DNA from 4 places in the Rhizobium sp. BR 317 genome. Region 4 is predicted to be linked to each of the others. Evidence: predicted binding sites of a transcription regulator. Region 4 holds the regulator's gene; each other region holds the start of a gene.
The links. Region 4 encodes PhoB, which activates phosphate uptake and scavenging genes when phosphate is short. Its sites were predicted from a motif close to TGTCATNNANCTGTCAT; they were not measured.

Region 1: a site for PhoB is predicted at 1,942-1,958, ahead of phnF (phosphonate metabolism transcriptional regulator PhnF). Genes of this name have one in related genera too.
Region 2: a site for PhoB is predicted at 3,617-3,633, ahead of QD357_RS20555 (inorganic phosphate transporter). Genes of this name have one in related genera too.
Region 3: a site for PhoB is predicted at 3,377-3,393, ahead of QD357_RS07205 (DUF2794 domain-containing protein). Genes of this name have one in related genera too.

What each region holds. Positions count from the first base shown of each region.
Region 1 is NZ_JARWLB010000013.1:69,256-75,002, reverse strand. Features, by position in the region: gene QD357_RS20375 (carbon-phosphorus lyase complex subunit PhnI) at 1-763, opposite strand, end outside; gene phnH (phosphonate C-P lyase system protein PhnH) at 767-1,396, opposite strand; gene phnG (phosphonate C-P lyase system protein PhnG) at 1,393-1,872, opposite strand; gene phnF (phosphonate metabolism transcriptional regulator PhnF) at 1,974-2,708, shown strand; gene QD357_RS20355 (2,3-bisphosphoglycerate-dependent phosphoglycerate mutase) at 2,898-3,533, opposite strand; gene dapB (4-hydroxy-tetrahydrodipicolinate reductase) at 3,642-4,466, opposite strand; gene QD357_RS20345 (ABC transporter ATP-binding protein) at 4,482-5,747, opposite strand, start outside.
Region 2 is NZ_JARWLB010000013.1:110,765-116,511, reverse strand. Features, by position in the region: gene QD357_RS20575 (EAL domain-containing protein) at 1-553, shown strand, start outside; gene QD357_RS20570 (hypothetical protein) at 550-675, shown strand; partial or broken gene QD357_RS20565 (helix-turn-helix domain-containing protein) at 1,062-1,292, shown strand; gene QD357_RS20560 (MucR family transcriptional regulator) at 1,440-1,883, shown strand; gene QD357_RS20555 (inorganic phosphate transporter) at 1,968-3,569, opposite strand; gene QD357_RS20550 (GCG_CRPN prefix-to-repeats domain-containing protein) at 3,845-4,153, shown strand; gene QD357_RS20545 (hypothetical protein) at 4,295-4,930, opposite strand; gene QD357_RS20540 (CbtA family protein) at 4,965-5,705, opposite strand; gene QD357_RS20535 (CbtB domain-containing protein) at 5,718-5,747, opposite strand, start outside.
Region 3 is NZ_JARWLB010000003.1:448,258-454,004, reverse strand. Features, by position in the region: gene QD357_RS07220 (ABC transporter permease) at 1-1,245, shown strand, start outside; gene QD357_RS07215 (Bax inhibitor-1/YccA family protein) at 1,491-2,234, shown strand; gene QD357_RS07210 (GNAT family N-acetyltransferase) at 2,356-2,913, shown strand; gene QD357_RS07205 (DUF2794 domain-containing protein) at 2,954-3,355, opposite strand; gene QD357_RS07200 (DUF1223 domain-containing protein) at 3,690-4,433, opposite strand; gene acnA (aconitate hydratase AcnA) at 4,697-5,747, opposite strand, start outside.
Region 4 is NZ_JARWLB010000007.1:125,435-130,306, reverse strand. Features, by position in the region: gene pstA (phosphate ABC transporter permease PstA) at 1-164, shown strand, start outside; gene pstB (phosphate ABC transporter ATP-binding protein PstB) at 179-994, shown strand; gene phoU (phosphate signaling complex protein PhoU) at 1,047-1,760, shown strand; gene phoB (phosphate regulon transcriptional regulator PhoB) at 1,793-2,476, shown strand; gene QD357_RS13350 (GcrA family cell cycle regulator) at 2,565-3,089, opposite strand; gene QD357_RS13345 (aspartate aminotransferase family protein) at 3,515-4,714, shown strand; gene argF (ornithine carbamoyltransferase) at 4,788-4,872, shown strand, end outside.

The sequences.
Region 1 (5,747 bases), on a different contig from region 4:
ATTCGGTCACCTGAATGCTACCCAATGACACGGCAAAACCGAGTTCCGGCACATCCAATTCGACCTCCACTTCGCCGATGCGGATTTCGCCGGTGAAGGGGTGGGTGCGGCCATAGCCGCGCTGGGTCGAATAGCCGAGCGCCAATAGGAAGCCTTCATCGCCGCGGGCGAGCGCCTGCAGGCGCAGATCGCGGGTCATCGGGAATTCCATCGGTTCGCGCGTCAGGTCGCCGGTTTCGTGGTCGATCGGCATGTCGCCGTCGCCTTCGATCAGCCCTTCCTGGCTCAGAATTTCCGAGACGCGCATCACGCGGCCTTCTTCCGCCGGCCGCTGCATCGGCTCGTCCACCGGCATATCCGTGAGCAGGCTCGGGTCGAGCAGGCGGTGCGTATAGTCGAAAGTGGKACCGAGAAGCTGGCCGCCGGGCAGGTCCTTGTAGGTGGCGGAGATGCGGCGTTCGATCTTCATCGCCGAGGTATCCAGCGGCTTGGAATAGCCGAAGCGCGGCAGCGTGGTGCGGTAGGCGCGCAGCAGGAAAATCGCTTCGATCATGTCGCCGCGCGCCTGGCGAACGGCAAGGGCGGCGAGCGTGCGGTCGTAAAGCGAGGCTTCGGCCATGACGCGGTCGACGGCGAGCGCCAGTTGCGCGACGATCTGGTCGATGCCGATGGCAGGCAGCGAACGATCGCCGCGGCGACGATCGGCGAGCAGCCGGTGAGCATTGGCGATGGCGGCTTCGCCGCCTTTAACGGCAACATACATGCGTCACATCTCCGTCGCGATGATCTTGGTGGTGCGCGGCAGGCAAAGGAATTGCCGTTCCGCCGTCAGAACGAGATCGACGCCGCGCGGGAAAAGCGCGCGATTGTCGTTCCAGATGCGCGGAAAAGTATCGGGCAGGCCGATCGGAGCGATCATGCGGATACCGGCGATGCCGGGGCCTGAGAGCGCCAGTTCCTTGCCGCCCTCAAGGGCTGCGATTTCTAAAACCAGTGTCGTCGAACGGTCGGGATATTCCTGCGTGCCGACGGCGAACTGGTTGAAGGAGGCGAGCGCCATGCCGGCCTCGACGAAGGCAAAGCGTGCCTCGATCTTTTCCGGTGTCACCGGCGTGCCGGTGTGGAAGCTGAGCCAGGCGGGCATGGCCGATTTGGCAAGACCGCTCGACAGCCAGACCGGCGTGTCATGGTCGCACAGCGCCAGGCTGATCGCGCCGGCTGCAATGCCGAGCTGGGCGGGCGGAGCGATGTCGGAGGTAACGGTCTGGATGATGCCCGGCCGTGCCATGGCATCCATCATCATCTTGAAGACGCTCTGCGCGTCGAACACCGGATCGGTAAAACCGCCGGTCAGCGCCTCGTTGCCGGCGATCATGGAGGTGGTGGAAGGGCTCATTTGTCTTCTCCGCGGACCATGGTGAAGAAATCGACGCGGGTGGCGGCCGTTTCCTCGGCACGTTTGCGGTCATATTCGGCAATCCGATCGGTAACCGGCAGCAGGATCGCCTTCTCCACGAATTCCTTGGTGGCGGGCTGATGCCAGAGTGCATCGAAGATTGCTGCAAGCCGCACCTTGTCGCGGTCGGTGCCGAGAGCATGCGCGTGGCCGATCGCACCGGAGCCGAGCTTGACGGTGGCGCGCGTCACGGTAACCTCGCCGAGATTAAAGGGTGAACCGCCGCCACCGATGCGCCCGCGCACCATGACGAGCCCGGTTTCCGGACCTCGTACAGGCTGGACCACCGGTTTGTCGGGCAGTGCCTCCCAGGCCGCGTCAAGCTCGTCGCGTTCGGCCCGCGCCAACAGATCGGCGGCGCGCTTGCGTTCCCGCCGCTCCTGCGCCGCCGCCTCTTGTCTCTGTGCTGAATTCATCGCGTCATCCTCAAAATGTCTATTGATATAGACAACCATACAAGGTAGTTTTATATTTATTGGCGAGACGTGACAAGCGTGTGACATTAGCAGCAGGCGACATGGCGGGGCAGAAGGTACAAAGACAGACGGGCGTAGCGCTCTGGCGGCAGATTGCTGACCGGATTCGCACTTCGATCAATCACGGCGATTTCGATGAAGCAGGCATGGTGCCGCCGGAAACGGCGCTGGCGCTGCAGTTCGGGGTCAACCGCCACACGATACGAAGCGCACTTGCGGCACTGGCGCAGGAAGGGATCGTCAGGGCCGTGCAGGGGCGCGGCACACTGATCGAGCGCAAGGAGCGCCTGAGCTTCCCGATTTCGAGGCGGACGCGATTTTCACAAGGGATTGGCGATCAGGTGCGCGAGACCCGCAGCGTCCTTCTTGCGACCAGCGAAGAGCCTGCGAGTACGGAATTGGCGCGGCAGCTCAAGATCAAGATCGGCACCCGGCTGGTGCGCCTGGAAACGCTCGGTCAGGCGGATCATCGTCCGGTTTCGCGCGCCACAAGCTGGTTTCCGGCGGATCGCTTCGGCGCCATTGCCGAGATTTATCGGACGACCGGATCGATCACCAAGGCGTTTCGCGAGCTTGGCGTACCGGATTATGTGCGTGTCGTCACCGAGATCACCGCGACCCATGCCGACGAAGGCGATCTGGCCGACCTGCAACTATCCCCGGGCGCCATCGTGCTGGTCGCCCAGGCGCTCAATGCGGATCTCGACAATATCCCTGTGCAATATTCGATCTCCCGCTTCGCCGCCGACAGAGTGCGGTTCACCGTTGAGAATTGAGGGTGGGCTAGCCCCTCATTCGACCTGTCGGCCCCCTTCTCCCCGCAAGCGGGGAGAAGGGGATGGGCGCGCGCCCCACAGCCTTCCCTCTACTAACCTGTCGAGACGAGGGTACAAAGGTCGTCCCCTTTCCCCGTAAAACGGGGAGAGGGCTAGGGTGAGGGGCTTTCAGGCGTTATTTGGTTACGCTCAATGCGCGCCGGACATGTCGCCGAGCACTTCCTTGGAAGCGACGGTGGAGTCGGCGTTGAGCTTGTAGACCATCGGCACGCCGGTCGCGAGGTTGAGCGACAGGATCTGTTCCTTGCTGAGCCGGTCGAGGACCATCACCAGCGAACGCAGCGAGTTGCCGTGGGCGGCGACCAGTACCTTTTGGCCGGCGAGCACGCGCGGCAGGATTTCCGTGAGGTAATAGGGCCAGACACGGGCGCCGGTGTCGCGCAGGCTTTCGCCGCCGGGCGGCGGGACGTCGTAGGAGCGGCGCCAGACATGCACCTGCTCTTCGCCCCACTTGGCGCGGGCATCGTCCTTGTTCAGGCCCGAAAGATCGCCGTAGTCGCGCTCGTTCAGCGCCTGATCCTTGATGGTTTCGAGACCGGGCTGGCCGACTTCATCGAGGATGATCTTCAGCGTGTGCTGGGCACGCGTCAGCGCCGAGGTGAAGGCGACATCGTACTTGATGCCGTAATCGGCGAGCGCCTTGCCACCGGTCCTGGCTTCTTGGATGCCGAGTTCGGTGAGGTCGGGGTCCTTCCAGCCGGTAAAAAGATTCTTCAAATTCCAGTCGCTCTGCCCATGGCGAACGAGGACGAGAGTACCGCTCATGAAATATTCCTCCTTGATAGAGCAATTCCAGGAAAAGTGCGTGGCGGTTTTCCGTGCGGAATTGCGTGAGAACAAAAGGCTGGAGCGGTTCACCACTCCAGGATGGGATCAGCGTGTGGAAAGCCCGAGGACGTCGAGCATGGAATAAAGGCCGGGTTTCTTGTCGCGCGCCCAGAGCGCGGCCTGAAGCGCGCCGCGGGCAAACAGCGAGCGGTCACCGGCGCTGTGGGACAATGTCAGGCGTTCGCCTTCGCCGGCGAAGATGACGGAATGGTCGCCGATGACGGCGCCGCCGCGCAGCGTGGCGAAACCGATGGTGCCGACTGGCCGCGGACCGGTATGGCCGTCGCGCACGCGCACGGAATGATCGTCGAGATCGATGCCGCGGCCCTTCGCCGCCGCCTGGCCGAGCAGCAACGCGGTGCCGGAGGGGGCGTCGACCTTGTGCTTGTGATGCATCTCCAGCACTTCGATGTCCCAATCTGCCGGCGGAAGCGCTCGCGCCGCCTGCTCGACAAGGACGCTCAAGAGGTTGATGCCGAGGCCCATATTGCCCGATTTGACGATGCGAGCGTGGCGGGAAGCAGCCTTGAACTTGGCTTCGTCTTCCGCCGAGCAGCCGGTCGTGCCGATGATGTGGACGACGCGCGCCTGGGCGGCGAGGCCTGCGAAGGTGACGCTGGTGGCCGGTGTGGTGAAGTCGATCACGCCTTCGGCATGCAGGAAGGCTGAAAGCGGATCGTCGGTGACGGGAATGCCGATCGGCCCCAGCCCGGCAATTTCGCCGGCATCCTTGCCGATGAAGGCGGAACCGGGACGGGCGACCGCGGCGTGCAGGGTAACACCTTCCGTGGCGTGGATGAGGCGGATCAGGGCTTGGCCCATACGTCCGGCTGCGCCCACCACCACCAGCTTCATCGCATCATCGGTCATGTCTTCTCAATCGTCTTATTTGCGGGAAGTGCCGGAAACGGCCGGCCGCTGGAGGTTGTTGAGGCGAGCGTAAAGGCCATTGTCGGCGGTCGCAAGCGTCTCGTGGTTGCCCTCTTCGACGACGCGCCCGTTCTGCATGACAATGATCTTTTCCGCCCGCACGACCGTCGACAGGCGATGGGCGATGACGACGACGGTGCGGCCGCTCATGGCTTCGTCCAGCGCCTTCTGCACGGCTGCTTCCGATTCGGTATCGAGCGCGGAGGTTGCTTCGTCCAAAAGCAGGATCGGCGCGTTGCGTACCAGCGCGCGGGCGATCGACAGGCGCTGGCGCTGGCCGCCGGAAAGCGTCACGCCATTCTCGCCGACCGGCGTGTCATAGCCTTGCGGCTGGGCCAGGATGAAATCATGGGCATAGGCGAGCCGGGCTGCTTCCTCGACTTCGGCATTCGTCGCCTCCGGACGGCCATAACGGATGTTGTCGCGGATCGTGCCTTCGAAAAGGTAGGGCTGCTGCGAGACATAGGCGGTCTGCTCGCGCAATGATTGCTTCGTGACATGGGCGATGTCCTGCCCATCGATGAAGATGCTGCCGGCCTTGGGATCGTAGAAGCGCGGGATGAGATTGATGACGGTGGACTTGCCGGCGCCGGAGGGGCCGACCAATGCCGTCGTCTCGCCGCCCTCGGCAACGAAACTCACGCCGTTCAGAACCGCCTCGTCACCATAGGCGAAGTCAACGTCACGAAACTCGATACGGGCCTGGGTGACAGTGAGTGGCTTGGCGTCGATCAGGTCGCGCTGGCGCGGCTCCATGTCGAGCAATTCGTAGATCATGCGCGCATTGACGACGGCCCGCTCTAGCTGCACCTGCAATTTGGCTAGACGGCGGGCCGGATCATAGGCGAGCAGCAGCGACACGATGAACGAAAACACCGCACCTGGCGGGACGTTTTCATAGATCGAACGATAGGCGGCATAGGCAAACACACCGGCCACGGCAAAGCCGGCGACCGTTTCGATCAGCGGGCCGTTACGCTCGGAAATACGGGCAATGCGGTTTTGTCGGTTTTCAGCCGCCGTAATCAGCTTATCGACTTTGCGTTCGAGTTCGCGCTCCATCGTGAAGGCTTTGACGATGGAAACCCCTTGAATAGTCTCCTGCATCGCGCCGAGCACACGGCTGTTGAGAATGACCGCCTCGCGCGTAACGGCGCGCAGGCGTCTTGAGATGTGGCGCAAGGCCAGAAACACAGGCGGCGCAATGACGAAGAACAGGAG
Region 2 (5,747 bases), on a different contig from region 4:
TATGCTGGACATGATTCTGGCGGCCTTGACGGCGGATACGACACTGACACTCGGCTGCAATCTATCCGCAGCCACGTTGTCGGCGCCGGATCAATTTGCCGATATCTTCAGCCGAATCAGCCAACAGCCCGAACTCGCCTCCCGGCTTATCGTTGAAATTACCGAGACTTATCCGCCGGTCGGTGCCGCCATCGAACGATTGAAAATGATACGTGCACTCGGTTGCCGCATCGCGATCGACGATTTTGGCACCGGCTTTGCGACGCCAGCGCACCTGCTGCAGGTCTCGGCCGATATCATCAAAGTCGATGCGTCTTTTGTCCGCGATATCAGGCCAGGCCCGGATGGCCGCGACAGCCTCTATCATCTGGTCGGCTTTGCATCCTGCCTTGCTCCCATGGTCATTGTCGAGGGAATCGAAACCGAGGCGCAATTGGAGGCGGCGCGCACGAGCGGCGCGACGCATGTGCAAGGTTTTCTTCTGTCCAGGCCCGTGGCGCTTCAGCAGCTTCCACAGACCAAGGGCAAATTCGGCCTGCGGGAGGTTGGATGAATATTCCATCCCTCGTCCCACAAAACTGCGCGGCAAAACGAACCGACGGCTTGGAGTTCATCGGCGGGAAAAGCGGCTTGCCTGCCTTTCTTTCCGCCTCAATCGCGGAGGTGACGGTATGATCAAATATCCTTCCTTCCATCGGGATTATGATGTCTCCGCTGCCTCCACAGCACAGGATGTGCAGGCGCAAGTGCGGCTTAATCTGCTGTTCGAGGAGTTGCAGGGCCTGTTCCCCGGCGCTTCCTACATTGGTAGCGGATTGCCGTTCGCCCTTGTGGGCGGAGAGGACCCGCATATCGTCATTCGCAACGTGTTGGGAGATGTCTCCGGACGGGTCACGATCGACGCCGAAAACGGCCTTTATGTCTTTTGTGAACTCGACCGTGCCGCCGGCATCGTGCTGGCGACGGCGAGCGAAGAGCGGCTGATCGATGAGATCGTCGCACATCTCTCCGCCTGCGATGACAGCCTGGCGCCGCACACGGTGAACACCGCCGTCGGTGTTCTCGTCGGCCAGACCGTGGAGGATGTCGAGCGCAGGCTGATCCTTCAGACCCTGCGTCACTGCAACGGCAATCCAACCTATGCCGCCTTCATGCTCGGCATTCCCCTTATCGTCCTATGTACCAAGCTGGCCACCTATTTTGCCGATCCTGCAAAGGACTTTGCAGACGCCGCAGAGGATTTTGCAGATGCGGCCGGCCATGCCGAGCCCGTGGAGAAAGACCGACAATGAGCAGGCGTCCTCATCCAGGGATGCCGAAGATGCCGCAAACCAAAACCTGTGGAGTTTGAACCAATGCAAGATTCACGAATGGGTTTGTACATGAAGCAATCACGCGAGGCGGCTCACACCAGGCCACACGAGATCCGGGAAACGATGATGGACGCTTTCAGCAGCAGAAGAGACCAGCCCCAGCCGCAAATGCATGTTCTGTTTGATGGCTGTGTGAAGATTGTTTCGGCCTATGTCAGCCACAATCCCATTCTTGTCGGCAACCTTCCGAAGTTGATCGCGGATGTGCATGAAGCGTTGCAGGCTTTGGATGGATCCGCGCCTCCGCTGGAGCAAACCAGGCCGGTTCCCGCCGTCGATCTCAAGAAGTCGGTGACGAACGACTACATCATCTGCCTTGAAGATGGAAAACGCTTCAAGACGCTCAAACGGCACCTGCGCGTCCACTACGGCATGACGCCTGAGGAATATCGGGCAAAATGGGGTCTTGCTCCCAACTATCCGATGGTCGCCCAGAACTATGCGAACCGCCGTTCGGAACTCGCCAAACTCTCCGGCCTCGGCGCCAACGGTAACAAGCCGCAAGAATAATGGCGCCCTTGGGGAAGGGCGCCATCAACCTCCAGCGATATTTGCCGGCTAAACGACAGCCKGCTCGATAACTTGTGACGCCAGTTAGAAGACCTGGCGAAGCACGATGAAGAGCACGAAGGCAAGCGCGATCGAGGCCGGCAGGGTCAAGATCCAGGCCATCAGCATGTTGCGAACGGTGGACCATTGCAGGCCCGAACCGTTGGCGGCCATGGTGCCGGCGACGCCGGAGGATAGGACGTGCGTCGTCGAAACCGGCAGGCCGAGATGGTCGGCCGCACCGATCGTCAGCATGGCGACGACTTCGGCGGCTGCACCCTGGCCATACGTCAGGTGGGTCTTGCCGATCTTTTCGCCGACGGTGACGACGATGCGCTTCCAGCCGACCATGGTGCCAAGGCCGAGTGCCAGCGCCACGGCAACCTTCACCCAAAGCGGGATGAACTTGGTCGCGTGATCGACGGCGGCGTGATAGTTGGTCACGGCTTTCAGGTCGTCGGCGCTCATCGGCAGCAGCTTCTGCTTGTCGATCAGCTTCAGCGATTCACCGATCAGATAGATGTCGTTACGAACGTTGCCGACGAGGCCGTTCGGCAACTTTTCGACGCTCGGATAAGCGGCGATCTCGACGCTCGTGGCGTGGATATAGGCCTGCAGTGCCGGGGTGGTTGCGTCCGTCCAGGTCTTGCTCTTCACGGCATCGCTGACGACAGCCTTCGGGTCCGCAGGCGTGGCAACGCCGGGCTTCACATACTTGCCGAGGACAGTTTCGACCTGCGTCGAGGCTGCCTTGTAGGCATCGAGGTAGTTGATATCGGGTGTCCGGTTCAGCGCGAAAGCGGTCGGTACGAGGCCGATGAGGATGAGCATGATCAGACCCATGCCCTTCTGGCCGTCATTCGAACCGTGGGCGAAGCTGACGCCGGTGCAGGTGAAGATCAGCAGAACGCGAATCCACAGCGGAGGCGGCGCATTGCCCTTCGGCGCTTCATAGAGGTCCTTGTTGCGGATCAGAACTTTGGAAACCAGCAACAACAGCGCAGCGAGGCAGAAACCGATGATCGGCGACAGCAGCAGCGACAAGCCGACATTGCTTGCCTGCGACCAGTCGACACCGCTCGTGGCGGAACCGGCAGGGGCGAGGAACTGATTGGCAAGACCGACGCCGATGATGGAGCCGACGAGCGTGTGCGAGCTCGATGCCGGCAAGCCGAGATACCAGGTGCCGAGATTCCATACGATGGCGGCGGTCAACAGGGCGAAGACCATGGCGAGGCCGGAGCCGGAGCCGACCTGCAGGATCAGTTCGACGGGCAACAGCGCCAGGATGCCGAAGGCGACGGCACCGGAAGAGGTCAGCACGCCGAGGAAATTGAAGAAGCCCGACCAGATAACGGCAAACTCAGCCGGCAGCGAGCGGGTGTAGATGACGGTTGCGACCGCATTGGCGGTGTCATGGAAACCGTTGACGAATTCGAAGCCGAGCGCGATCAGCAGCGCCAATCCGAGCAGGATCCACGGAACCGCGGCAGCATTGGCAAGATCGCTGCCAAGGGCATAGCCAACATAGGCAAGGCCGCCAAGTACAACGATGCCGAAGATCGGCAGAAACCATTTAGCGGAACCGCCCGCGCCGTGAATAGGGTGATTGCTACCCTCAGTATTGCTTGAAACGACGTCGACCATCTCAAACTCCTTTATGACAAATAAAGTTGACCATTTAAGCGCGGTTGATGAACCTCTAATGACGCATAAAGAGATACTTATGCGGGTCATGGTTGTATCGTGCTTGCTCGCCGGCAGATGCGTTTCGCGTTAAGCGAAAGCTTATGGAAGGATCATCTCAACTTAACGTTCAACGTCTTGATTTCGCCGCGAAAATGCCTTTTTCGGTTCACCCGGCGTTCAGACGGCAGGGGTTTAAATCCGCTTGCAAGGGACTTGAAGAGAGGATCATCACGATGAGATTGTCCGTGATTGCCGTTGCTGCCGTCCTCGGCAGCCTTGTCGTATCTTCGGCAGAAGCGATGCCTATCGCTGCCGTTGGAACCGTAGCTAAAGCGCCGGTCGTAAACGTCGATTATGCCTGCGGCCGTGGCTGGCACTTGACGCCTCGCGGCGCATGCCGGCCGAACCGCTATGGACCGCCGCGCGGCTATGGCTGGGGATATTACAGAGCGCCACCGCCGCGCTGGGGTTGGTATGGCCATCGCCCCTATTATCGTGACGGCTGGGACGGTGGTTGGCGGGGCCGGCCGCGGGATTGGTGAAATCAGACACGTCGCCGTCCGGTGACGGCGGGTGCCGTCTACTAGAGCGGGGCAGCGATTCATGGAATCGCTTTTCCGCTCTATCTCTTTGTTTTTACGCATTCCAGACGGAAAACCGTTTCGCACGTTTCCTGGAATGCGCTAGTCGGCAACGACCGGCTTTATCCGCAGGAGCCGCGCGGTCCACCACAGCGCGGTCACTGCCGTCATCAGTGCCAGCATCGTCGCGGCAAGGCTTTTGCCGTGCAGAAAGATGCCGGCGAGCTGCGGCCGGACAAGGTCGGCCGTGTTGAAGCCCTCGCCACTGAAACGGCAGAGAACAAGCGATAGATTGTTGCGTACAAGCACGCCGTCGATTTCGGAGATGAGATCGCTGGCGGCCGCTTTTTCATCCTTCATCGTGCGCATCTGCAGCAGCGCCATCTTGGCCGCGGCGAGATAGGCATGCGAGCATTCGTTAAAGGGGCTGTCCTCATCCGCGACGCTTCCCGGCATGACGCCCCAAAGGCAATAGGCGCGCTGAATCTGTGCGAAGTTCAACACGCGACGGAACGCCTCGTCGGTGTCGGATGCCGATGAGGCAAGCGCAACGATACGCCCGTAGTAGGGGGCGATCACAGCCATCTCACCATGGCTCAGACTTGGTATAGGAATGCCCGCTTGGCTTCCCGACGAACCACCGGTATGCGCCTTCGCCTCTATTGGCAGGCTCAGGATGCAGATCAGGTAAAAGACCGACAATAGAATGGCTGGTTTCAGCAAGTGAGTCCCACGCATGAAGACATGCGGGGGACATATCAGGCTTGCCATTTCAGGCCCGGCGCATGGCCGTGCGGCCGTTGCGAACCTGCGGCAGATCGCGTTCGGCCCATGCCCCGAAGGCGAGGCCAAGCGTCGTCCATAGGATCGCGTGCATGCCGAGCGAAGAGATCCGGAATCGCCAGAGCACGACGGCGGAAAACTGCTCCGGCACCTCGTTGATCGCCGGCAGCAGGTATTGCACCAGGCCGATGAACACGATGTAGGCGATGCCGGCGAAGATCGCGCCGTTCCATGATCCGTAGCGCGCCGCCAACTGACGGGCGAGGGATACCGCGGCAACCATGGCGACGATGGAGGCCACGATCATCACGAAGAACAGCTCGGTCCTGGCGCCGATCGTATCCGGAGTGCCGATTGCCGGCGGATTGGCCGGATATTTGATGTCGGGAACCAACGAAATGGCGATAAAGGCGGCGATAGCCAGCAGGGCGGCAGTGCCGCGCGCGCCAAAGGGGCTGACACGGCCGTAGACATAGGCGAAGACCAGGGCAAAAAGCCCGCCGACCGCTGCGGCATAGATGATGATGCCGGTAAAGAGACCGAGGCCCGCCTGCGTGGCGCGGCTGACGATCTCCGGTTCCGGCATTTCACCTGCCGCCTGGGCAGCCTGCTCCTCAAACGCGATCGCTCGATCGACGAGCGGCTCGCCGAACGTATGCGCGAAGGCGAAAATGAGAATGCCAGCAAGCACTCCGACCAGCATGCCGCGGAGCAAAAGGCGTCCAACCATGAGCGTTACCCCTTAGTGGCAGGGGAAGCCGAGCAGGTGGCG
Region 3 (5,747 bases), on a different contig from region 4:
TTCGTCGTCTCGATCGCCGTCGCCTTCGTCGTGCTGCGTGCCGTCGCCGCCCTGTTGTCGTGGCTTGCCCGCCGCAGCCCACGCGTCCATTCGCCCGCGCTGCGATTGGCGATCGGCAACATCCATCGGCCGGGCGCGCTCACCGCCTCCGTCGTCCTCTCGCTCGGTCTCGGCCTCGCGCTGCTGGTGACCTTGACGCTCATCGACGGCAATATGCGCCGCGAACTCACTGGGCGCATGAGCGAACAGGCGCCGAACTTCTTCTTCGTCGATATCCAGGGCTCGGAGCTCGATGGCTTCCGCAAGGTCGTGCAGGCGCAGGCGCCGCAGGGCAAGCTCGTCGAAGTGCCGATGCTGCGCGGCCGCATCGTCGCCTTCAATGGCGAGGACGTGAGCAAGAGGAAAGTGCCGCCAGCTGGCCAGTGGGTATTGCGCGGCGACCGCGGCATCACCTATGCCGACACCATCCCGGAGAATGCTGCGCTTACCGAAGGGCAATGGTGGGGCAAGGATTACAGCGGCGAACCGCTGGTCTCCTTCTCCGACGAAGAAGGCAAGGCGCTCGGTCTGAAGCTCGGCGATACCGTGACCGTCAACGTGCTCGGCCGCAACTTGACGGCCAAGATCGCCAGCTTCCGCAAGATCCAGTGGCAATCGCTGTCCATCAATTTCGTCATGATCTTTTCGCCCAACGCGTTCAAGGGCGCGCCGCATGCCTGGCTCGCGACCCTCACCGACCCCAGCGCGACGTCGGCGCAGGAAGCCGCCATCCTGAAGAACGTCACCAACACCTATCCGACGATCACCAGCGTCCGCGTCAAGGATGCTCTCGATATCGTCAACACGCTGGTCGGCCAGCTTGCCGCCGCCATCCGCGCTGCGGCGTCCGTGGCGCTGATCGCATCCGTGCTTGTTCTTGCGGGCGCGCTCGCAGCCGGAAATCGCGCACGCACGCATGATGCGGTCGTGCTGAAGACCCTCGGCGCGACGCGAGCCATGCTGATCCGCGCCTTCAGCTACGAATATCTGATGCTGGGTGCAGCGACCGCCGTCTTCGCCCTGCTCGCCGGTTCCGTGGCGGCCTGGTACATCGTCAGCCGCATCATGCACCTGCCGTCGACCTTCCTTCCCGACGTCGCCTTTTCGACCCTCATCATCGCACTGCTGCTGACGGTCGGAATCGGGCTGATCGGCACCTGGCGCATTCTCGGCCAGAAGGCAGCGCCGGTCCTGCGTGAACTCTGAGCACAGAACACGAAAATCGCCGTGGATTTTCGGAAAGGCATGTCCGCTGCCAAGATGCTTGGACGTTAACCGAGCATCCCGAAATTGCTCGATATTACGCCGATTTAACCCTGCCGCCCCCGCTTAGCCCTTGTGCATAGGGCGTGAAAGCCTCATATTCTGTGCAGGCATGCTGGAGCTCCGCAGCGGCGCCTGGGACAAAGTGCCCGACACGCTACTCACATCGGAGCTTGAAAGAGGAAAACATGGCTGACTTCCGCAATTACCAAAACCGGGCGCCCCAGAGCGGTGCGCAGACCGGTGCGATGATAGATGAGGGCCTTCGAGCCTACATGCTCAAGGTCTATAACCTGATGGCGCTGGGTCTGGCGATCACGGGTTTGGCCGCCTATTTCGCATTCACCCTCGCCTTCGCTGACGGGCAGCTCACAACTTTCGGTCAGGCGATCTATCTGAGCCCGCTGCGTTGGGTCGTCATCCTCGCTCCCTTGGCGATGGTGTTCTTCCTGAGCTTCAGGATCAATAGTATGAGCGTTGCCGCCGCGACGACGACCTTCTGGGTCTATGCCGCGTTGGTGGGCCTGTCGCTGTCGTCGATCTTCATCATCTACACCGGCCAGAGCGTCGTGCAGACCTTCTTCGTGACCGCCGCCTCCTTCGGCGCGCTGTCGCTGTTCGGCTACACGACGAAGCGTAACCTGTCCGCGATGGGCTCGTTCATGATGATGGGTCTTTTCGGCCTGATCATCGCCATGCTCGTCAACATTTTCCTGCATTCGTCCGCCCTGCAGTTCGCCATCTCGGCGATCGGCGTGCTGATCTTCGCAGGCCTGACCGCCTGGGATACGCAGCGGATCAAGGAAATGTACTATGAAGCCGACGACGTTGCCGTTGCTGGCCGCAAGGCGATCATGGGCGCGCTGACGCTTTACCTGGACTTCATCAACCTGTTCATGTTCCTGCTGCAATTCATGGGCAACCGCAAATAATTGCTGCGACATGAATGATCGTTCGAAAAGGCGGCTCCGGCCGCCTTTTTTGTTTGCCTTGCAGCTTCACACGCGGCTTTATATCTGCGTTTTGGAATCGCAGATCAGGCAATAAACGCAGATGTCCTTCCGCCTTCGCAACGCCACCTCCGCCGACCTTCCCTTTATCACCGCCATCTACCGCGACTCCGTTTTGAACGGCACGGCAAGCTATGAGATCACCCCGCCGGGCGAAGAGGAAATGGCTGGCCGCTTCCAGGGTATCCGCGACAAAGGCTACCCCTATATCGCCGCAGAAGGCGAAGACGGCGCCTTCTTGGGCTATGCCTACGCTTCCGCGTTCCGCACGCGGCCGGCCTATCGCTGGATGGTGGAGGATTCGATCTATCTCGCGCCTGAAGCGCGCGGCCGCGGCATCGGCAAAGCGCTGCTGGCAGCTCTGGTGGAAAACTGCCAGACCCTCGGCTTCCGCCAAATGATCGCCGTCATCGGCGGCGCCCACCCAGCCTCCGTCGCCCTCCACCGCGCCGCCGGTTTTACGGAGACGGGCCTGTTGAAAGGCACCGGCTACAAGCACGGCCGCTGGCTGGACACGATGCTGATGCAAAAGGCGCTGGGCGAGGGTGTAGAAACCGACCCCGATCCATCGGTCTATCCGGGGACTTTGTTTGGGGGGTAGTATCGCCTTTACCTTCTCCCCGAGGGGAGAAGGAACAACGCTACTTCTCCACCAGCTTGAGCTGCTTATCGAAAACCTTCAGCACCTGGTTCAGGTCGTGGCCACGCTTCAGGATCATGCCGTTGGTATTGATTACGGCAAACGCGCCCTGCTTAGCGGCCAGCTTGGGGTTTTTCTCGATGCGGAAGAGAGGCAGCTCGCCTGCGCGCTTGAAGACCGAGAAAACCGCCTTTTCCCTGAGATGGTCGATGGCGTAGTCACGCCATTCGCCTTCGCCGACCATGCGGCCGTAGATCCATAGGATGGCGTCCAGCTCCCTGCGATGGAAGGTCACCGGCAGCGGGTCCTTGCTCTGTTTGTATTCTCTGAGATCAACGACGACGGAAGAAGTGGTGTCGACGGAACGGCTTTCGCCGTGTCGCAATTCCGGCTGATCAGTCATCAATCCCCCAGGGGTTGCGTCATGACAAGAAGATGACAGTTTGCCTCAGCCACATTAAATTGCAAGACCAAGAGCTACTCACAATTTCTTGCGCTTGAAAGGACGCATCTTGGCGGCGCCGCATTTCAGTCAAAACGACGCCCCATTTACCGGAACTATAGGGCCCGGTTTGGCGCCGCCGCGCTAAACCGAGCCCGGCCGGGGCGTATCGACCGAACCCCAGCCCCGAATGCGCCCTCGCCGGGCACTCCCTCTTTTTGGTGCCAGCCAAAATAGAGAACTTTCGGCAAAAGCCGAAATTGGGACCTTTTCGACTGACGTCGGAAAATGCAGATCAGCCGTCGGTCCCGATCGTCAAGACCGTCGCGCCGATGATCGCCGCCGGGTCGCCCGATGGCGTCGAGGACTGCAATAGAACCGCCAGGCCGCGCCGACCGGCTTTGTCCAATACATTGGCGGGCAGCACGACATTCATGGCCTTGCCGTCCCACATGCCAACGGTTTCGACGTCCGAAACCGCGTGCAGATAGGTGATTTCCTGGCCATTGTTTTCGCCGGCCTTCGGAGCAACCTGCTGCTCCCTGTCGAAATAGGCAACGACGACATTAGCCTTGCCCTGGCCAGCGCCAATCTTGATCTCCAGTTCGTCGCCCTTCATGGCGGCACTGACCGGGACCGTTAGGCCCTTGCCCTGGCGCTGGAAGTCATCGAGCTTGAAATTGATGGCGTTTAGATCGGCACCGTTCAGATGGTCGCGGCCATTGATGATCGCCTGCGGCGTATAGACCCCGCTGCGGCCGAGGGTGCGGGCATAGGCATATTGCCGAGCCGTATTGTCCTTGGACGCCATCGTGTCGTTCCAGCCGAGATAATTCCAATAATCGACGTGATAGGCGAGTGCGACGACATCGCCCTGGCGGATCAGCTTCTGAAACGCAGCATCGGCCGGCGGACAGGAGGCGCAGCCCTGGGACGTGAAGAGTTCGACAACGCCCTTGATTTTGGCAAGCTCCTCCGCATGCAGCGAACTTGCGAGCGCGATGCCTGCTAGAAGTGGAACCAAAAACCGTAAGCGCATGCCGTTATACCTCTTTCTCAGACCTTGAAGGCCTTGTGCTGGCACGAACCCCGAAACCGCGTCGCGCTTTTCAGGATGTCCGTAAGGCCTCATCAAGCCTGATAAATCTGAAACAAGAGATAATAGCTAAGCACGATGACGCAAAGTCACGAAGGGGTGAGACGAAGGCCCGGAGACGTTAGCGTCGTACACATCGGCGTGAAAAACAAGACGCCGCCGGAGAGCTATGCTCCGGCGGCGTGTATAGGCAGTTTTAATGCCAATCAGGCCGCGAGATCGCGCAGAACGGTCTGCAGGATGCCGCCATTGTTGACGTAGGTCACTTCATCCAGCGTATCGATGCGGCAGATGATCGGAACGTCCTTCACGGAGCCGTCGCCATAGGTGATCTTGGCGATCTTGCGCTCGCGTGGCTTGATGTGTTCCAGGCCCTCGATCGTCACGAGTTCGTCACCCTTCAGGCCGAGGCTTGCCCAGGTGGTGCCGTCCTCGAAGACGAAGGGGATGACGCCCATGCCGACCAGGTTCGAGCGATGGATACGCTCGAACGACTGGGCGACGACGGCGCGCACGCCGAGCAGGTTCGTGCCCTTGGCTGCCCAGTCACGCGACGAGCCGTTGCCGTACTCGACACCTGCGAAGATGACGAGCGGAACGCCCTCGGCCTTGTACTGCATGGCCGCATCGTAGATCGACGTCTCTTCCTTGGACGGATAGTGGATGGTGTAGCCACCTTCCTTGCCGTTCGGGCCGAGCATATGGTTGCGGATGCGGATGTTGGCAAAGGTACCGCGCATCATGACTTCATGGTTGCCGCGGCGCGTGCCGTACTGGTTGAAGTCGGCAACGCCGACGCCATGACCGATGAGGTAGGAACCGGCCGGCGAGGCAGCCTTGATCGAACCGGCCGGAGAAATGTGGTCGGTGGTGATCTTGTCGCCGAAGAGGCCGAGAACGCGGGCGCCCTTGATGTCGGAAACGCCGGCGCCGGTCTTGCCCATGCCCACGAAATAAGGCGGGTTCTGCACATAGGTCGAGTTGTCGTCCCAGGCATAGGTCTGGCCCGGAGGAACCTGCACGGCCTGCCAGTTGGCATCGCCTTTGAAGACGTCGGCGTACTTGGTTTCGTAGAGTTCGCGGGTGACGTACTTCAGGATGAATTCCTGCACTTCCTGCGAGGTCGGCCAGATGTCCTTGAGGTAGACCGGCTTGCCGTTCTGGTCTTCGCCGATCGGCTCCTTCGTCAGGTCGAGCTGCACCGTGCCGGCGAGCGCATAGGCGACGACGAGCGGCGGGGACGCCAGGTAGTTCGCC
Region 4 (4,872 bases):
ATCCTTCGACGGCCTTGCCGGTGCAAATCTACATGTGGGCGAGCGAAGCCGAGCGCGCTTTTGTAGAAAGAACCTCCGGGGCCATCATCGTCCTGCTCTTCTTCCTCGTTGCGATGAACATCGGCGCCATCCTGCTGCGCCGTCGCTTTGAGCGGCGCTGGTGACAGGAGGCGATGGAATGAACATGATGACGGAAGCCGCGAGCGAAAAAGCACTGGCCAGGAAGATGATGACGATCCCCTATAAGATGATCGGCCAGGCTGTCTCGGTCTATTACGGCGACAAGCGTGCGCTGTTCGATGTCGACCTGAACATCCGCGCCAACACGGTCACCGCGCTGATCGGTCCTTCCGGCTGCGGCAAGTCCACTTTCCTGCGTTGCCTCAATCGCATGAACGATACGATCGACACCTGCCGCGTCACCGGCAAGATCACGCTCGACGATCAGGATATATACGACAACAGCATCGACGTTGTTGAGCTGCGCGCCCGCGTCGGAATGGTGTTCCAGAAGCCCAATCCGTTCCCGAAGTCGATATACGAGAATGTCGCCTATGGCCCGCGTATCCATGGCCTGCATCGGTCCAAGACCGATCTCGACCATATCGTCGAAACCAGCCTTCAGAAGGCCGGGCTGTGGGGCGAGGTGAAGGACCGGCTTTTTGAGGCAGGGACCAGCCTCTCCGGCGGCCAGCAGCAGCGCCTTTGCATCGCCCGTGCCGTCGCTGTCAGTCCGGAGGTCATTCTCATGGACGAGCCGTGTTCGGCGCTCGATCCGATTGCCACCGCCAAAGTCGAGGAACTCATTCATGAGCTTCGGGAAAACTTCACGATCGTCATCGTGACGCATTCCATGCAGCAAGCAGCCCGCGTTTCGCAGCGTACCGCAATGTTTCATCTCGGCCATCTGGTCGAGGAGAACGATACCGATAAGATGTTCACCAATCCCGATGATTTCCGCACGCAGGATTACATCATGGGCCGTTTTGGCTGATGATGCTCCCCCGCGCGGTTCCCTTCGCACCTTTCACCTTGAGGATAGAAAAATGGTCTCTACACACATTCTCTCTGCTTATGACGAGGACCTGAAGTTCCTGACGCGCCGCATTTCCGAAATGGGCGGCCTGGCGGAGCAGATGGTCAGCGACAGCGTCCGCGCGCTGGTCAACGGCGATGCCGCTCTGGCGCAGAAGGTCATCTCCGACGACGTCATTCTCGACCACGCCGAGCGCGAAGTCGGCGACAAGGCGATCGTCACCATCGCCCGCCGCCAGCCGATGGCTGCCGACCTTCGTGAAATCATGGGCTCCATCCGCATCGCTTCCGATCTGGAACGCGTTGGCGATCTCGGCAAGAACACCGCAAAGCGCGTCATCGCCGTGCAGGGCACCGGCGTTCCGCGGCGTCTCGCCCGCGGCATCGAACACCTCTCCGAACTGGCGCTCGTCCAGCTCAAGGAAGTGCTCGACGTCTACTCGACCCGTTCGCCCGACAAGGCCGTGTCGATCCGCGAGCGCGATGAGGAAATCGACGCCATGTACACCTCGCTCTTCCGCGAGATGCTGACCTACATGATGGAAGATCCGCGCAACATCACCACCTGCACGCATCTTCTTTTCTGCGCCAAGAACATCGAGCGCATCGGCGACCATGCCACCAACATCGCCGAGACGATCTATTACATGGCGACCGGTGCCCAGCCCGAAGGCGAGCGCCCGAAGGACGATACCGCCAACACCGTCGGTGCAGTGACGGAATAAAGTAGACGCCAAGAGAAGGAGACCAGAGGCGCATGGTTCCGAGAGTAGCTGTTGTAGAAGACGAGGAAGCGCTAAGCGTTCTGCTGCGCTATAATCTCGAGGCGGAAGGCTTCGAGGTCGACACTATCCTGAGAGGCGACGAAGCCGAGCTGCGCCTCCAGGAGCGCATCCCCGATCTTCTGATCCTCGATTGGATGCTCCCMGGCGTGTCCGGCATCGAGCTCTGCCGTCGGCTGCGTATGCGGCCGGAGACGGAGCGCCTGCCGATCATCATGCTCACCGCTCGCGGCGAGGAAAGCGAGCGCGTGCGCGGCCTTTCCACCGGCGCGGACKACTATGTCGTCAAGCCGTTCTCGACGCCGGAGCTGATGGCCCGCGTCAAGGCAATGCTGCGCCGAGCCCGCCCGGAGGTTCTGTCCACGGTCCTGCGCTGTGGCGATATCGAACTGGACCGCGAGACCCATCGCGTCCACCGCAAGAGCCGTGAAGTGCGGTTGGGGCCGACGGAATTCCGCCTGCTGGAATTCCTGATGTCATCGCCCGGCCGTGTCTTCTCGCGCTCTCAGTTGCTCGACGGCGTGTGGGGGCACGATATCTATGTCGACGAACGCACCGTCGACGTGCATGTCGGCCGTCTGCGCAAAGCGCTGAATTTCTCCAATATGCAGGATGTCATCCGCACCGTTCGCGGCGCGGGTTATTCTATGGAGGCCTGATCGGGGAAACCCGGCGGGCCGTCCTCCAACATGGCGGCGGAAACAGAAAACGGGCCTTTCGGCCCGTTTTTCATATGGTTGATATGGCTCAGTGTGCCGCCCGGCGCCGCTCATGCACGGGCTGGTAAGCCAGCCGCTGGTGGTAGGTGCAGTAGGGCGAGGAGTCCGGGCTGTCGTTGCCGCAGAAGTGAAAATCATCCTTCAGCGGGTCGCCGACCGGCCACTTGCAGGTGCGTTCGGTGAGTTCCGTCAGGCCGAGGCGGCGCGAGATCGGAACGACCACATTGGTGGCCGGGCGATATTCGATCTCGTGGACCGTATCGATCTCGACCTCTTCCTTGAGCATCGTCGCACCCTGCTGGCGGGTAACCGTGCGGGTTGCAACGCGCGAGGCGTAATTCGGCGCCCGTGGGGCCGAGGTATTGCGCTTCGGCGCTCGAGCTGCGGTTGCTGCGCCACCGGCCTTCGCTCGGCCTGGCAGGCTCAAGCGATGCACTTTGCCGATGACGGCATTACGGCTGACACCACCGAGCTGTGCCGCGATCTGGCTGGCGCTCAAACCTTCGGACCACAGCTTTTTCAGCTTCTCGACGCGTTCGTCTGTCCAATTCATGCCCTGTCTCCGCTGTCGCGTTTCTGATGGCAGAATCCCTCACCATTGCCTCGCATTGGGTCGAGGCGTGAAACGCTTTAAAATTGTGGTGACTAGTTCCGCCGCATGCAGTCTAGTAATTGGTTTTTAACCTAGTGTGAGGCTGACTCCGTGACAAGAGTCGCGGGATTCTTGAGGAATCGATTTCGAGGTTTTCCCCAACTTGCTATACGTGAGTGGCATTTATGCAATATAACTTGTCGAAGAGATGGCCTCCCTCCGGAGGCGCTCTGCCGCACCTGCTAAATCGCCAGTTTTGTTGACATCGCAGTGCAAAACATCAATAGTGCTCAGGCCGCCGAAAGGCGGCATTTTTGATTTTCCGGGGCCCGTTTCACACGAAGGAAACGACAGGCCCTAAAGGTTGTGATCGAGGAGAATGCGCCATGGCTGAAACCGCGCCGCTTTATGACACCTACATGCGTGCTCCGCTGCGGTTCGAGCGAGGCGAGGGCGTGTGGCTGATCACGGAGACCGGCGAGCGCTACCTCGATTTTGCCGCCGGCGTTGCGGTGAATTCGCTTGGCCACGCTCATCCCCATCTGGTTGCAGAGTTGAAGTCGCAGGCTGACAAGGTCTGGCACCTGTCCAACCTCTATGAGGTGCCGGGCCAGGAGAAATTGTCGAAGCGGCTGACGGACGCCACCTTCGCCGACAAGGTGTTCTTCACCAATTCCGGAGCCGAGGCTCTGGAATGCGCCATCAAGACGGCGCGTCGCTACCAGTTCTTCAAGGGGCATCCCGACAGATACCATATCATCACCTTCGAAGGCGCCTTCCATGGCCGCACGATCGCGACGATCGCTGCCGGCGGCCAGGAGAAATACCTGGAAGGTTTCGGCCCGAAGGCCCCCGGCTTCGACCAGGTGCCTTTCGGCGATCTCGACGCCGTGCGTGCCGAGATTACCGGTGCTACGGCTGCGATCCTGATCGAGCCGGTGCAGGGCGAGGGCGGTATCCGCCCGGCGACCAACGAGTTCCTGCGCGGCCTGCGTCAGATCTGCGACGAGCATGGCCTGCTTCTGGTCCTCGACGAGGTTCAGAGTGGCGTCGGTCGCACCGGCAAGCTCTTCGCCCATGAATGGGCCGGCATCACGCCGGATATCATGGCTGTCGCCAAGGGCATCGGCGGTGGCTTTCCGCTCGGCGCCTGCCTTGCGACCGCGGAGGCGGCCTCGGGCATGAAGGCGGGCACGCATGGCTCGACCTATGGCGGCAATCCGCTCGCCATGGCGGTCGGCAACGCCGTGCTCGATGTCGTGCTGTCGGATGGCTTCCTGCAGCATGTGCGCGATGTGGCCTTGGTCTTCCGCCAGGGTCTGGCCTCGCTCAAGGATCGTTTTCCGGATATTATCGAGGATGTCCGCGGCGAGGGGCTGCTGCTCGGCATCAAGGCTGCCATTCCGCAGTCGGATCTACTGCAGGCGATCCGCGCCGAACATCTGCTGGGTGTGCCGGCCGGCGACAACGTCATCCGTCTGCTGCCGCCGCTGGTGGTCACGGCCGAGGAGGCGCGCGAAGGCCTTGTCCGTATCGAACGCGCTGCAGAATCTCTGCGCGCCGCCCGCGTCAAGAAGTCGGCTTGAGTTCAACGCCTGCTGATCGGGGCGTTTTTGCCCTCACAGCGGGCGTTATCATTTCTGGAGTACAGGTAGGGACATGGCTTCACCGAAACACTTTCTCGATCTCTCGGCCGTCGCGGCTGCCGATCTGCGCAGCATCATTGACGATGCCATCGTGCGAA